One region of the Microbacterium sp. Mcb102 genome, then DNA from elsewhere that is predicted to be linked to it. Evidence: predicted binding sites of a transcription regulator. Region 1 holds the regulator's gene; the other holds the start of a gene.

Region 1 (7,190 bases):
ACGCGGATGTCGGTCGGCATGCAGTCGGCCGTGCCGCACGTGCTCGCCTCCCTCGACCGCACGCACCGGCCCGAGAACGTGACCACCGCGGTCGCCGCGGCGAAGGACGCGGGTCTCGCGGTCAGTGTCGATCTGATCTACGGGGCGCCGGGGGAGTCGCTCGCCGACTGGGAAGTCTCGCTCGACGCGGCGCTCGCGCTGGAGTCCGACCACATCTCCGCGTACGCGCTGATCATCGAGGACGGCACGAAGCTCGCTCGCCAGATCCGCCGTGGAGAGGTTCCGACCCCCGACGACGACGTGCAGGCCGACATGTACGAGCTCGCCGACGCCCGTCTCGCGGCGGGGGGCTTCGACTGGTACGAGGTCAGCAACTGGGCACGCACGCCCGAGCAGCGGTCGCGGCACAATCTCGCGTACTGGCGCGGGAGAGACTGGTGGGGCTTCGGCCCCGGAGCGCACAGTCACGTCGCCGGGCTGCGCTGGTGGAATGTGAAACATCCGGCGGCGTACGCGCAGCGGCTCGCGGCATCCGAGTCGCCCGCCGCAGGCACGGAACGGCCGGACGCCGAGTCGCGGACGCTGGAGCGGATCCTGTTGCTGAGCCGCATCCGCGAGGGCATCGCTATCGACGAGGTGCCCGCCGCGAACCGACGCAGCGTCGCCGGGCTGATCGCCGACGGGCTCGTGGACCCGGCCGCCGCCATCCGCGGCCGTGTCCAGCTGACGCTTCGTGGTCGGCTCCTCGCCGATGCCGTCGTGCGCGAGCTCACCGACTGATCGGCCGATGCGGGCGGGCTCAGCCCGGGAGCAGGTCCATCCCCGCGGTCCGGCGCTGCGGAAGCGTCGCGCTCGTGGTGTCGAAGATGCGCGTCTGTCGGCCGGGCCCGTACGCCGGCCAGCCGGGGTCGCCGTTCGTGACGAATCCCACCCAGGCCGCGTTCATCTCGTCCGCAAGCGTCTGCGGCGCGTCGTGGCCCGCCAAGCGCACCGTCTCGTCGTCCGCGAGCCGATCGAAGACGAAGCCGAGCTCGAGTGCATGCGCGGCCCGCAGATCGCGAACCGGACTCTGCCACGCGAACTCGTACACGTGCGTGCGCTCCGGCCGCGCAGCCGCCAGGCGACTCAGTGGCGCCCGCAGCATCATGTCCGTGACGAGCTGCCCGAACACCTCGCCGGTGCTCGCCCCGGGGAAGGCCGAGCGATACTCGCGCACCGCGCGCTGCGGGATGCGGGAGAGGATCCGCGCCGCCTGCAGCTTCAGCTCGCTGATGCCGGCCAGAGCCGCGGGCGGGAACCACAACCGGTACTCGTCGGTGTTGCTGCCGATCAGGAGGGGCGTGTCGATGTCGCCGAGCACCTCGTGCGGTGAGCGCGGCAGGCTCTCCGGGTCGATCGCGAACTGGAAGCCGGGAGCTCCGCCCAACGGGGACGAGCCTGCGGACTGGGCTTTCCGCGCCTCGAGCAGCTGACCGGGTGAGAGCGCGGCGAACGAGTCACGGTCCGCCCGGACTCCGAGGTGCTTCGCGAGCCGTGCGGTCACCCGTCCCGCCTTCTTCGCCGGCTGTGCAGCCAACGGTCCGGATTCGATGATCGCCCGATGGATCAGCTCGCGGGATTCGTCGCGCGCGAGGAGCCCGGCGACGATCGCCCCGCCGGCGGATTCTCCCATCGCGGTGATCTGCGCGGGATCACCGCCGAACGCGGAGATCTCGCGGTGCACCCACTCCAGCGCCGCAGCGGCGTCGCGCAGTCCGAGGTTTCTCGGTGCACCTTCGAGTACCGAGAAACCCTCCGAGCCCAGGCGGTAATTGATGGAGACGAACACGATCCCCGCTTTCGCGAAGACCGTGCCGTCGTAGAGGGGCAGAGCAGCGGTGCCCCGTTCCAGCGCCCCGCCGTGGATCCACAGGAGCACCGGCGCCGCGGAGGCCCCGGACGGTGCCCAGACATTGGCCGTGAGGATGTCCTCACCGTCGATGCGCACGGAGCCGAGGAGCTCGCCGATCGCGCCGGCGTAGGGAAGCTGGGGTGCCGTGGGGCCGAACTGCGTCGCCTCACGGATGCCCGCCCACGCCGGTACCGGCCGTGGGGTGCGGAACCTGTTCTCGCCGAACGGTGGTGCGGCATAGGGGATGGCGAGGTAGCGGTCCACCCCCTCCTCCGCGGAGCCGCGGACGATGCCGCTCGACAACGTGGTCTGAGGTGAGGAGGTCATGAGCGTCATCCTAGGGTCGCGCATCCGCGCTACGGAGAATCCCGAGCTGCACGGGGTAGGATTGGCACTCTGAACGTCCGAGTGCCAGCGGAAGGGAAGGGCGATGGTCACAGAGCGAGGACTCCAGGTTCTCCGCGCGATCGTGCAGGACTACGTCGAGACCCACGAACCCGTCGGCAGCCGATCCATCGTCGACCGGCACTCCTTCGGCGTCTCGGCGGCGACGATCCGCAACGACATGGCGCTGCTCGAGGACGAAGAGCTCATCACGGCGCCGCACACCTCGTCCGGTCGGGTGCCGACCGACAAGGGCTACCGCGTCTTCGTGAATCACCTGGCGCAGCTGCGGCCGCTCTCGTCCGCGCAGCGCTCGGCGATCGAGTCGTTCCTCGGCGAGCCCGCCGACCTCGACGACCTGATGGTGCGCACCGTGCGGGTGCTGACGCAGCTCACCGGTCAGGTGGCGCTCGCGCAGTACCCCTCGTTCGCACGTGCTCACGTCACGCACGTCGAGCTGGTGGCGTTGGCCCCCAATCGTCTCCTGATCGTCCTCGTGACGGACGCCGGCGGCGTGTCGCAACGCGTGGCCCAGCTGCCGGAGGCCATCGACGAGGCCGAGATGGCGGTGCTGCGCGCGCGCATGGCCGCCTTGATCACCGGTCACGGCATCGGCGAGGCCTCCGACCGTCTGCAGGCACTGCTCGCCGTTCAGGACGCGCCGAAGGATCACGTGCTGCGCGCGATCGCGAGCGTCGTCATGGACGAGCTCAGCGGTTTCCGCCAAGAGCGTCTGGTGATGGCGGGAGCAGCCACCCTGGCCCGTCGCGAACAGGACTTCCGCGGCAGCATCCATCCGCTCCTCGAGGCGATCGAGGAGCAGGTGACCCTGCTGCGGCTGATGAGTGAGATGGTGACCGACGAGCACGGGCTCGCGGCCAGCATCGGCACCGAGAACGCACCGTTCGGCCTCGGTGAGGCATCGATCGTCGCCAGCAACTACGCCGCGCCCAGCGGCACGGCGCGGGTCGGCGTGATGGGCCCGACGCGGATGGATTATCCGAGCAACCTCGCAGCAGCACGGGCCGTGGCCCGCTACCTGTCGCGGATGCTCGACGAAGACGAGGCCGGCCGCTGAGGCGGCCGCCGGAAGACACACGCAGAAAGGCGATTGTGGCGGACCACTATGAGGTTCTCGGGGTGTCCCGAGACGCTTCCACCGACGAGATCAAGAAGGCGTATCGACGTCTCGCGCGACAGCTGCACCCGGATGTGAATCCCGGTGAGGATGCGGCGGAGAAGTTCAAGCTCGTCACGCATGCGTACGACGTGCTGAGCGACGACGAGTCGCGGCGCCGCTACGACATGGGCGGAGGAGACGGCGCTGCCGGCAACTTCGGCGGATTCGGCGGGTTCGGCGACATCTTCGAGACCTTCTTCGGCGCCTCCCAGGGCGGCGGACGCGGGGCACGACCCCGATCGCGCCGGGAGCGCGGACAGGATGCTCTCGTGCGTGTCACGCTCGACCTCGGTGACGTCGTCTTCGGCGCGCACCGCGACATCGACGTCGACACCGCCGTGCTGTGCGAGACGTGTCAGGGCTCCTGCTGCCAGGAGGGTACGTCCCCCGTCACCTGCGACATCTGCGGCGGCTCCGGACACGTGCAGCGTCAGGTGCGCAGCCTGCTCGGCAACGTCGTCACCTCTCAGCCCTGCGGCACGTGCGAGGGCTACGGCACCACCATCCCGTTCCCGTGCGGCACCTGCGGAGGCCAGGGCCGCGTGCGCTCGCGTCGCACGGTCTCGCTCGACATCCCCGCCGGCGTCGAGACCGGCCTTCGCCTTCAGCTGCCCGGCTCGGGCGAGGTCGGCAAGGCGGGCGGCCCGAACGGCGACCTGTACGTCGAGGTCACGGTCAACGCCCACCCCGCTTTCAGTCGTGAGGGCGATGACCTGCTCGCCACGCTCGAGGTGTCGATGACCGACGCCATCCTCGGCACCGAGACCACGATCCAGGGGCTCGACGGCGAGGTCGACCTCGAGATCCGCGCGGGCGTGCAGTCCGGCGACGTGCTCACCATCAAGGGGCGGGGCATCACCCCGCTCCGGGGCACCCAGCGCGGAGACCTGCGCGTCGGCGTGCAGGTGCTGACGCCTACCCGGCTGGACTCCGCGCAGCGCGCACTTATCGAGGACTTCGCGAAGAAGACCAAGGCTCCGGATCCGCAGCTCGCGCAGTTCCAGCCCGGCCTCTTCTCGAAGCTCCGCGACCGTTTCCGCAGCCACTGATCATGGCACTGCACTTCGTGGTCGAGTCGTCGACGGATGCGGGCGTCGGCGACCTCGTGTCGCTGACGGGCGCGGAGGCGAAGCATGCCGCTGTCGTGCGGCGGCTGCGCGTCGGCGAGCCGGTCACGGTCGGCGACGGCGCGGGCGTGTGGCTGACGGGTGCGGCCGAAGAGGTGTCCCCGACCCGGGTCGAGGTCCGGATCTCCGACCGCGTCGAGCATCCGGCTCCGAGCCCACGGATCGTCCTGGTCCAAGCTCTCGCGAAGGGCGACCGCGACGAGTTGGCCGTGCAGGCGGCGTGCGAGCTCGGCGTCGACGAGATCGTGCCGTGGCAGGCGAGCCGTAGCGTCTCCCGCTGGGAGGGGCCGAAGGCCGTCAAGGGGCGCGAGCGATGGGCGACCATCGTGCGCGAGGCCGCGAAGCAGGCCCATCGGGCCTGGCTGCCCGAGGTCACCGCACCGGTCTCGACGACGCAGCTCGCCGAGCGGTCGACCTCGCAGCGCGTGCTGCTCCTCGACCCCACGGCTTCCGTGCGTCTCTCCGAGATCACGGCCGACGGTCGCGATCTGGTGCTGGTCGTGGGGCCGGAAGGCGGGATCGCCGAGGAAGAACTCGACCGGCTGACAGCTGCGGGCGCCGAAAGAGTGCTCCTGGGTGACACGGTGCTGCGGACGTCGACGGCGGGCCCGGCGGCGATCGCCGTGCTGTCGGTCGCGCTCGGCCGCTGGTGAGCTGCGTTCCGGCCGCCCACGGCGTCAGGCCGCTGGGGACGCGGCGATCAGTAGACTTGATCGCATGACGGAACCCTCGATCTTCACGCGCATTCTGAACGGGGAGATCCCTGCCGAGATCCTCGGCGAGACCGACCGCCTGTTCGCACTGCGTGACATCGCCCCGCAGGCACCGGTGCATCTTCTCGTGGTGCCGAAGACCGCGGAGTACCGCGATGTCACCGAGCTCGCCGCAGGGGATCCGTCCCTGCTGGCGGAGATGGTGGCGTTCGCCGGGAAGCTGGCCGCCGAGCACACCGACGACGGCGACTTCCGCCTCGTCTTCAACACCGGCACGAACGCCGGACAGACCGTTTTCCACGTCCATGCCCATGTGCTGGCCGGGGGATTGACCGAGAAGAGCGTCGGTGCCTGACAACAACGAACCGCAGGAACGCAGCCTGGGCGGTCGACCGCCCGAGGCCGTCGAGAAGATCTATGCCGATGGCGTCGCCATGGTGCAGCTCCTCGGCCCGCAGGACCGCCTGCTGCGGATGCTCGAGAAGGAGCACCCTGACGTCCAGGTGCTCGTGCGCGGCAACGAGATCACTCTCGGCGGCGACGTGGATGCGGTCGCGAAAGCCAAGGCGCTGGTCGAAGAGCTGCTCGCCATGACCAGAGCCGGCCATGACCTGGCTCCGAGCGACGTCTCCAGCTCGGCCCGCATGCTGCGCCAAGAGGGGGGTCCCCGTCCGAGTGAGGTGCTGGGCGAGGCGATCCTGACCACTCGCGGCAAGGTGATCCGTCCCAAGACTCTCGGGCAGAAGGAGTACGTCGACGCGATCGAGGAGAACACGATCGTCTTCGGCATCGGCCCTGCCGGCACGGGCAAGACCTACCTGGCGATGGCGAAGGCCGTCCAGGCGTTGCAGCGCAAGGAAGTCACGCGCATCATCCTCACCCGTCCCGCCGTCGAGGCGGGGGAGCGACTCGGGTTCCTTCCCGGCACGCTGACCGACAAGATCGATCCGTACCTCCGCCCCCTGTACGACGCGCTCAACGAGATGATGGACCCCGAGATCGTGCCGCGCCTGATGGCCACCGGAACCATCGAGGTCGCCCCTCTGGCGTACATGCGCGGGCGTACCCTGAACGATTCGTTCGTCGTGCTCGACGAGGCGCAGAACACCACACCCGAGCAGATGAAGATGTTCCTCACGCGCCTCGGCTTCGGCACGCGCATGGTCGTGACGGGCGACATCACCCAGGTCGACCTCCCGCAGGGCTCCTCCGGACTGCGTCTGGTCACGCGCGTGCTCGACGGCATCGACGACATCCACTTCTCGCGGCTCACCAGCGACGACGTCGTCCGTCACTCGCTGGTCGGACGCATCGTCGACGCGTACAGCGAGTACGACGAGAAGCGCACGGCGCAGCGCTTCGAGCGCGAGCAGGCGGCGGAGTTCGCCAATCGCGCCGACCGCAGGGGAGCGCAGCGTCCCGGACCACGTGACCGCATGCCGAAACGAGGACTCTCATGATCGAGATCAACAACGAGTCGGCCATCGACGTCGACGAGACCGTGCTGCAGCGACTCACGGACTACAACCTGGCGCAGCTGCACGTCAGCCCGGACGCCGAGGTGGCGATCGTCCTCGTCGACGAGGGCGCCATGGAGGCACTCCACGTGCAGTGGATGGACGAGCCCGGCCCCACCGACGTGCTCAGCTTCCCGATGGACGAACTGCGTCCGGGCACGGAGGACCGCCCCACCGCTCCCGGTCTCCTCGGCGACATCGTGCTGTGCCCGCAGGTGGCCGAGGCACAGGCTCAGGCCGCGCGTCACACCCTGATGGACGAGCTGATCCTGCTCACCACCCACGGCCTTCTGCACCTTCTCGGATTCGATCACGCCGAGCCCGACGAGGAGCGTGAGATGTTCGGACTGCAGAAGGAACTGATCCAGGGCTTCGCCG
Region 2 (7,190 bases), on a different contig from region 1:
CCCCCGTGCGTCAGGACGATGCCTTCATCCGCGTCTCCGACATCAACAAGGCGGGCGTGACGACGATCATGGTCGAGCAGAACGCGCGCCGCTGCCTGCAGATCTGCGACCGCGGCTATGTGCTCGATCAGGGCAAGGACGCCTACGAGGGCACCGGGCGCGAGCTGCTGAACGACCCCAAGGTCATCGGCCTCTACCTCGGCACGCTCGGCACCGACGCCGCCTGAGCGCGTCACGCGGGAGGGGGATGCCACGCGGCATCCCCCTCCTGCGTGCATGGCGGGCATCCGTCGCCTCTCGGCGCGAGCGTCCGTCGGGAGTTCGTGCATCCGTCGGGTCCTCGCCCGGCGTTTCTCCCGACATCCGTGCGAGCTCCCGACGGATGAACCGGGACGGGACGGGGCGGGACGGGGCGGGGACGGGGCGGGACGGGGCGGGGACGGGGCGGGGACGACGAAGGCCCCGGATGCTGAGCATCCGGGGCCTCGTCTGTGCGCTTACTTGAGGCGCGTGGTGGTGTTGTCGGCGCCGAACTCGTAGACGCCGATCGCGGCGCCCTTCGGGTCGTTGTTCTCGTCGAACGTGATCTCGCCGGAGAGGCCGTCGTAGTCCGCCGTGCCGCCGCCGTTGATGATGTCGGCGCACTCGGCGTACGTGGTGCACTTCTCGCCCTCGTCGCCACCGCCGGACACGGTGCCCATCTGCTCGGCCATGTCGGCGCCCTCGACGGAGCCGGCAGCCAGAGCCGACAGCGCCATGAGGATGACGGCGTCGTAGGCCTCAGCCGAGTAGGTCACGGCGTCGATCGGGTCGTTGCCGTCGGCGGTCCAGACCTCGTTGAGCTGGTCGAGGAAGTCCTGCGGCAGCTCAGCGCCGGCGCGGGTGCCCTTCGAGCCCTCGAGGTTGACCGAGACGTCGGTGCCCCAGTCCTTCAGGTTGCCGTCGACGAGGTACAGCGAACCCGTGTCGACGCCCGCGTTGCCGAGCAGCGGCGCGATGGTCGCGAACTGGTCGTACGAGACGACCGCGACGGCGTCGGGCTTGGCGGCCGCGATCTCGGAGACCTGAGCGTTGAACTGGCCGTCGCCCTGGTTGAACGATGCATCCGCGACGACCTCGCCGCCGGTGCCCTCGAACGTCGACTTGATGGCTTCGAACAGGCCCGTGCCGTAGGGGTCGTTCTGGTAGATGATGCCGAGGGTCTTGTGACCGTCTTCAGCGATCTGGTTGCCGAGGACCTCGCCCTGCAGGTTGTCGCTCGGTGCCGTGCGGAAGTACAGCGGGTTGATGCCCGAGAAGTCCGGCGACGTGTTCGACGGCGAGACGGTGAGGATACCCGCGCCGGCGTTGCCGTCGAGGATGAGCTTGGTGACGCTCGACGACGCGGCGCCGACCATCGCGGTGATGCCCTCGTTCTGGAGGTTGGTGATCGAGGTCTCGTACGCCTTGTTGTCGAGGTCACCCTCGTCGGCGGTGGTGAGGTCGATGGTCACGCCGGCGTCGGCCTCGTTGATCTCGTTGACAGCCAGCTGGACGCCGGCTTCCATCGGAGCGCCGAGGAAGGCGAGCGAGCCGGTCGCGGGAAGCAGCGAGCCGAGCTTGAGCGTCAGATCGACGGCCGGCTTCTCACCACCCTCGCTGGGCTCAGCGTTCGGCGTGCTGCTGCAGCCGGCGATGACGATGGCGGATGCGCTGATCAAAGCGATCCCTGCGAAGACCTTCGCGGTGCGCGAACCCTTCATTGCGTTCATGGTGCTCCCTTGCGTAACTGAACGTGGATTGTGACCACGGGCGGGTGCTCTAACACTAGGGCGTGATACCCGTCCACAGGGGGTGCAAGTATCTCGGTGCGTTAACGATCCGACACCGGGATTCCGGGCCGGAGAACCGCGGGTTCAGACGAGTTCGGGCGGGGCGACCCGGCGCCCTCGGCGGGCGGCGATCAGCAGGTCGACGACGAAGACGCCGATCGCGATCCACACGATGACGAACCCCGCCCAGCGCTCCGGCGGCATGGGCTCGTGCAGGATCGCGACGCCGATGAGGAACTGCATCACCGGGGTGATGAACTGGATCATCCCGATCACCGTGAGGTTGATCCGGCGGGTTCCCGCCGCGAACAGCAGCAGGGGCACGGCCGTCGCCACACCGGCGAAGGCCAGCAGCACCGCGTGCACCCAGCCGTTGCCGCCCATCGTGATGCCGGCGGGAGTCGTCGCGACCACGATCAGCTGCACGACGGCGATGGGGATCAGCCAGAACGATTCGAGGGTGAGACCGCTGACGGCGTCCACCGCCGGACCGATCTTCTTCTTGATGAGCCCGTAGACCCCGAAGGACGCGGTCAGCGAGAGCGCGATCCACGGGAAGGCGCGGTAGGCCACGATGATCACGACGACCGCGATCGCGGCGATGGCGATCGCGGCCCACTGCAGCTTCCGGATGCGCTCCTTCAAGACGAAGACGCCCAGCAGCACGGTGGTGATGGGGTTGATGAAGTAGCCCAGACTCGTCTCGACCACGTTGTCGCTGAGGGTTCCGATGAGGAACACCTGCCAGTTGACGTAGATCAGGAGGCCGGCGAGCGCAGTCCAGCCCAGCAGCTTCGGCTGCCGCAGGATCACACCGAACGGCGCCCAGCCGCGCGTGACCGTGAGCAGCAGGATGCAGAAGACGAACGACAGCAGCACCCGCCACGCGACGACCTCCCACGGACCGGTCGGCACCAGGAGGAGGAAGTAGAGCGGGAGCACGCCCCAGAGGAGGTAAGCGGCTCCGGCGTAGGCGACTCCGGCGGTCTGCGTTGCGCGGGTCGTCTCGGGGGTCACCGCACAACACTATGCCCGCGCCGGAGGCCCGGAGAGCGGCGGCCCGTCGCCCCTCGGAGATCGGCAGGAATCGGATGCCTGATGGCGGGATGCAGAAGGGGGCTCGGATGCCGAAGCATCCGAGCCCCCTTCGAGGACCTGGGCACCACCTCTTCGAGAGGGGCGGAACCCGGTTCCGCAGATCAGCGGACGACGACCGCCAGGACGTCGCGAGCGGACAGGACGAGGTACTCGTCTGCGCCGAACTTGACCTCGGTGCCGCCGTACTTGCTGTACAGGACACGGTCGCCGACAGCGACGTCGATCGGAACGCGGTTGCCGTTGTCGTCGATGCGGCCGGGGCCGACGGCCACGACCTCGCCCTCCTGGGGCTTCTCCTTGGCGGTGTCGGGGATGACCAGGCCACTCGCGGTGGTCTGCTCGGCCTCGACCTGCTGGATGACGATGCGGTCTTCGAGCGGCTTGATGGAAACCGACACGGTCTACCTCTTCTTTCTTGACACTGACACGAAAGACTTGTTCGCACTCTCAACCCGAGAGTGCTAATCCAGTCTATGCGCTGGGCTGGCACTCATGCAATGCGAGTGCCAACGCACGCCGTGATTCAGTGATGCGAGCGGGAATTAGGCTGAGGACGTGGAGATGTCCGAGCTGCGTGCCCTGCTGACCCCCGCCGGTCTCGAACTGCTCGACACGGTCGGGACGATCGGGTCGACCGCCGACGTCGCCCGCGCCGTGTCACGGCTGCGTGCCGCCGGGCACTCCCCCGAGCTGGTCTCGGCGGTGGTCGGCCAGGCGCACCTGCGGTCCAAGGCGTCGGCGAAGTTCGGCCCCTTCGCCGCGCGGATGCTGTTCACCCGAGCCGGGCTCGAGCAGGCGACGCGGCTCGGTGTGGCCGCACGACACGCCCAGCGGATCCGCAGCGCGGGGTTCACCACCGTTGCCGACCTCGGCTGCGGGATCGGCGGCGACGCCCTCGCGTTCGCCGGAGCCGGACTCGATGTGCTCGCCGTCGATGCCGACGAGGTCACCGCCGCCATCGCGGCCTACAACCTCGCGCCCTTCGGAGAGGGCGCGGTGGTTCGGCACAGCACGGCGGAAGACGCCTTCGAGGGCTCGGATGCTTCGAACGCACGCGCGATCTGGATGGATCCCGCCCGGCGCACCTCCGGGCACAGTGAGACCCGCCGCGTCTCTGCAGACGACTACTCCCCCTCGCTGGACTGGGCCTTCGACGTCGCGGCGCGCGTGCCGACGGGCATCAAGCTCGGCCCCGCGCACGACCGCGACGCTCTTCCCGCCGACGCCGAGGCGCAGTGGGTGAGCGCCGACGGCAGCGTCGTCGAGCTGGTCGTGTGGAGCGGCGCCCTCGCCCGAGAAGGCGTGCGACGCTCGGCGCTCGTGATCCGCGGCGACCGATCGCACGAGATGACCGCACCGGCCGACGTGGCCGATGAGCCCGTGCGCGAGCTCGGCGCCTTCGTGCACGAGCCGGACGGCGCCGTGATCCGCGCCCGCCTGATCGGCGATGTGGCCCGGAGCCTCGATGCCGGGATGCTCGACGAGCACATCGCCTATCTCACCTCGGATGCCGCGCTGACGAGCCCGTTCGTGCAGTCGTTCCGCGTGCGCGAGACCCTGCCCGCCAACCCCAAGGCGATCAACGCCGCTCTCAAGGCGCACGGCGTCGGTCGCATCGAGATCAAGAAGCGCGGTGTCGACATCGACCCTGCGGCGTTCCGGAAGAAGCTCACGCTGCGCGGTGATCAGGAGGCCACGCTGATCCTCGCGCGTATCGGCGATCAGCGGCGGGCGATCCTCGCCGATCGGGTTCCGGCCGCGAGCTGATCGCGACCCGCCCCGCCGGGGTCAGCCGTCGTCGCCCGGGTCCTGGAGCTCGATCCGACCGCCCGGCGACAGCTGGATCATCAAGGGGTCATCCACCGCATCGGACACCTCGTCCACGCCATCGGGCGCTGCGGAGTCGACGGAGACAGTCAGGTACGGCGTCTGCTGGTTCGTGAACTGCAGGTCCAACGCCGCGGTCGCGACCCGCGCACCCGAGGGGTCGACGGTCTCGAGTTTCACAGTGAGTCCCTCCGCGAACGCGGTCTCGAAGCCCTTGCAGACGACCGGCCCGGCGGCATCCACGATCAGGCACCGCTCGGTGGCGCCCTGTTCCGATAGCCGATCCCCCAGCCACACCGGCGCGTCCCGGAAGACACCGACGAGCGAGAGACCGAGCTCGAACCCCTCCGTCGTCAGCGATTCCGCCCGGTCGCGCACGTCTTCGGGGAACTGGGCCAGGAGCGAATCGACCCCACCCCACCGTTGGATCGCGACCAGCGGCTCCCCCGCTGTCGAAAGGAGCATCGTGGCCTGGATGATGTCGGAGCCCGTCTCCCCCGGGAGCGACAACGACGCCGACAGTCCGCGCTCCGACTCCTCCGCGGCGAGACAGTTCGTCTGCGACTGCACGCCGACGTCGAGGACCAGGCAGGCAGCCGATCCCTCGTCCTTCGTCGCGTACCAGACGAGGGCATCACCATCCTGCGCGACCGCGCGGACCGAACCGGGATCGAACGCCTCGGTGACCAGCTCTCCGAGGCGCTGCTGCTGCTCCGCCGTCAGCGGGATGCCGCCGGCTCGCGGCGCGAACAGCCCCCAACCGATGCCGACGCCGAGCGCGAGCAGGACGGCGGACACGGCGACCAGCGTCGCCACCACCTGCCGGCGCATCGAGCCTCGAGCCGGGGTCGGGGGCGTCGGCTGCGGCGTCGGCGATGCCTGCGCATCCGGAGCACGCTGCGTGAGCGCTGCGGAGGGAACCTCGGCCGCCTCAGAGGCCGTGTTCGCAGCGAACGCTTCGTCGACGGGCCCGATCGCCGGCTCCGTCTGGTCCCGCCTCATGGATCCGCCATCGCCGTCGGTACCGTGGCCGGCCTCCGACCGCTCCGGGGACGCGGCCGCGGCGTGCGAGCGACGCGAATCCTCGAGCGCGCGCAGCCGCTGCGATTCCGTTGCGGTCAGCAGCCCTCCTCGGCCATAGGCCTTCCGCTGCAGTGCCCGTAACTCTTCGGCCTCAGTCTCCGACGGCACCCGAGGCATCTCCCTCCCGGGTGATGGTCAGATACCCGGGCCCCCGATTCGACATCATCTCCAGGTGCGTCACGCCGCCCGTCTCCGTGTCGACGACGTTGAGCACGAGGCTCGAGGCCTGCTCCTGCATGGTCTGCGGGTCGGCGCAGGTGACCGGAGCCTCATCGGTCGATCCGTCGTAGATGAGGCACTGGTTCTGCGACTCGGTCTGCGAGGCCATCCAGATCGGCACGTCGCCGTCGTAGCCGACGACCCAGAGCGAGCCGGCGTCGAAGCCGTTCTCCGCCAACCGGGCCGCCGTCTCCGATTCGGCCTCGTTCGCGTAGGTGATGCCGCTCTCCGTCGGGTCGTAGTCGTAGACGCTCACCGCGACAGCGGGTTCGCCCGATGCGGTGAACAGCATCTGCGCGCTGACCTCGCGCTGCAGGCCCTTGTGACCCTTGACCGAGATCGAGCCGTAGATCCCGGTCTCGGCGATCATCTCCGTACGGTCACAGGACGGAACCGTCGCCTCACCCGTGCCGAGGATCAGGCAGGTGCGCTCCTTCGTGTCCTTCGTCGCCGTCCAGATGACCACGTCCTCCTCGACGCTGAGCGCGCGGATCGAACCGGGATCGTACACGCCGGCCGCGACGAGATCGTTCTGCCATCCCTGCTGGTCGGCGGTCAGCTCCACCGCCGCGGCTCCGGATCGGCCGAACGCGAGCCAGCCGACCCCCACCCCGATCGCGAGCACCGCGACGGCCACCAGGGCGACCGGCCGCCAGCGCGTGCGGAGCAGCGAGAACAGGGAGCGCCAGGACGACGATGCGGGCGAGAGGGCGTCGACCGCGTCGTCTGCCGCGTCTTCCCCCGCGGACACTCGGCCCTCGTCGGCGGGCGCGGCTTCGGAGACGGCGACCGCGGTATCGGGCTCGGCGGCGGCGCTCCGCTCCACTTCGCCCGGGTGTGCGGCGGGTGCAGCCTCGGCGACCGGTGCGAGCCTGAGGTCCTCCAGCTCGCGGAGGCGTTCGGCTTCGGCCGATGTCAGCGAGGAATCGCGACCATACGCCCGCGCCTGCAGGGAACGCAGCTCCTCCGACTCCTCCGGCTCGAGCATCCGGTCAGCCGAGCTTCTCGAACTGCATGCCCGCCCAGACCAACCAGCCCAGGCTGTACGCGGTCGCGCAGAGGCCCAGCACGAGCGCCCACAGCGCGATGGAACGGCTCTCGAGCGGACGACGCAGCGACATGATCGCGGCGATCACCGCGACGACCGCGACG

What was found. The regulator HrcA, encoded in region 1, represses chaperone genes, less so after heat shock. The targets are predictions, from matches to a motif close to TTNGCACTCGNNNNNNNCGAGTGCNAA.
Region 2: the regulator HrcA is predicted to act here: its motif matches at 3,393-3,419, upstream of groES (co-chaperone GroES).

Annotation. Positions count from the first base shown of each region.
Region 1 is NZ_JALJRG010000001.1:1,009,283-1,016,472, reverse strand. It holds gene hemW (radical SAM family heme chaperone HemW) at 1-780, shown strand, start outside; gene OC372_RS04925 (carboxylesterase/lipase family protein) at 800-2,218, opposite strand; gene hrcA (heat-inducible transcriptional repressor HrcA) at 2,322-3,353, shown strand; gene dnaJ (molecular chaperone DnaJ) at 3,389-4,504, shown strand; gene OC372_RS04910 (16S rRNA (uracil(1498)-N(3))-methyltransferase) at 4,507-5,235, shown strand; gene OC372_RS04905 (HIT domain-containing protein) at 5,300-5,650, shown strand; gene OC372_RS04900 (PhoH family protein) at 5,730-6,755, shown strand; gene ybeY (rRNA maturation RNase YbeY) at 6,752-7,190, shown strand, end outside.
Region 2 is NZ_JALJRG010000008.1:149,094-156,283, forward strand. It holds gene OC372_RS17815 (ABC transporter ATP-binding protein) at 1-227, shown strand, start outside; gene OC372_RS17820 (ABC transporter substrate-binding protein) at 498-1,751, opposite strand; gene rarD (EamA family transporter RarD) at 1,896-2,828, opposite strand; gene groES (co-chaperone GroES) at 3,011-3,307, opposite strand; gene OC372_RS17835 (class I SAM-dependent methyltransferase) at 3,465-4,676, shown strand; gene OC372_RS17840 (hypothetical protein) at 4,698-5,927, opposite strand; gene OC372_RS17845 (hypothetical protein) at 5,911-7,026, opposite strand; gene OC372_RS17850 (hypothetical protein) at 7,031-7,190, opposite strand, start outside.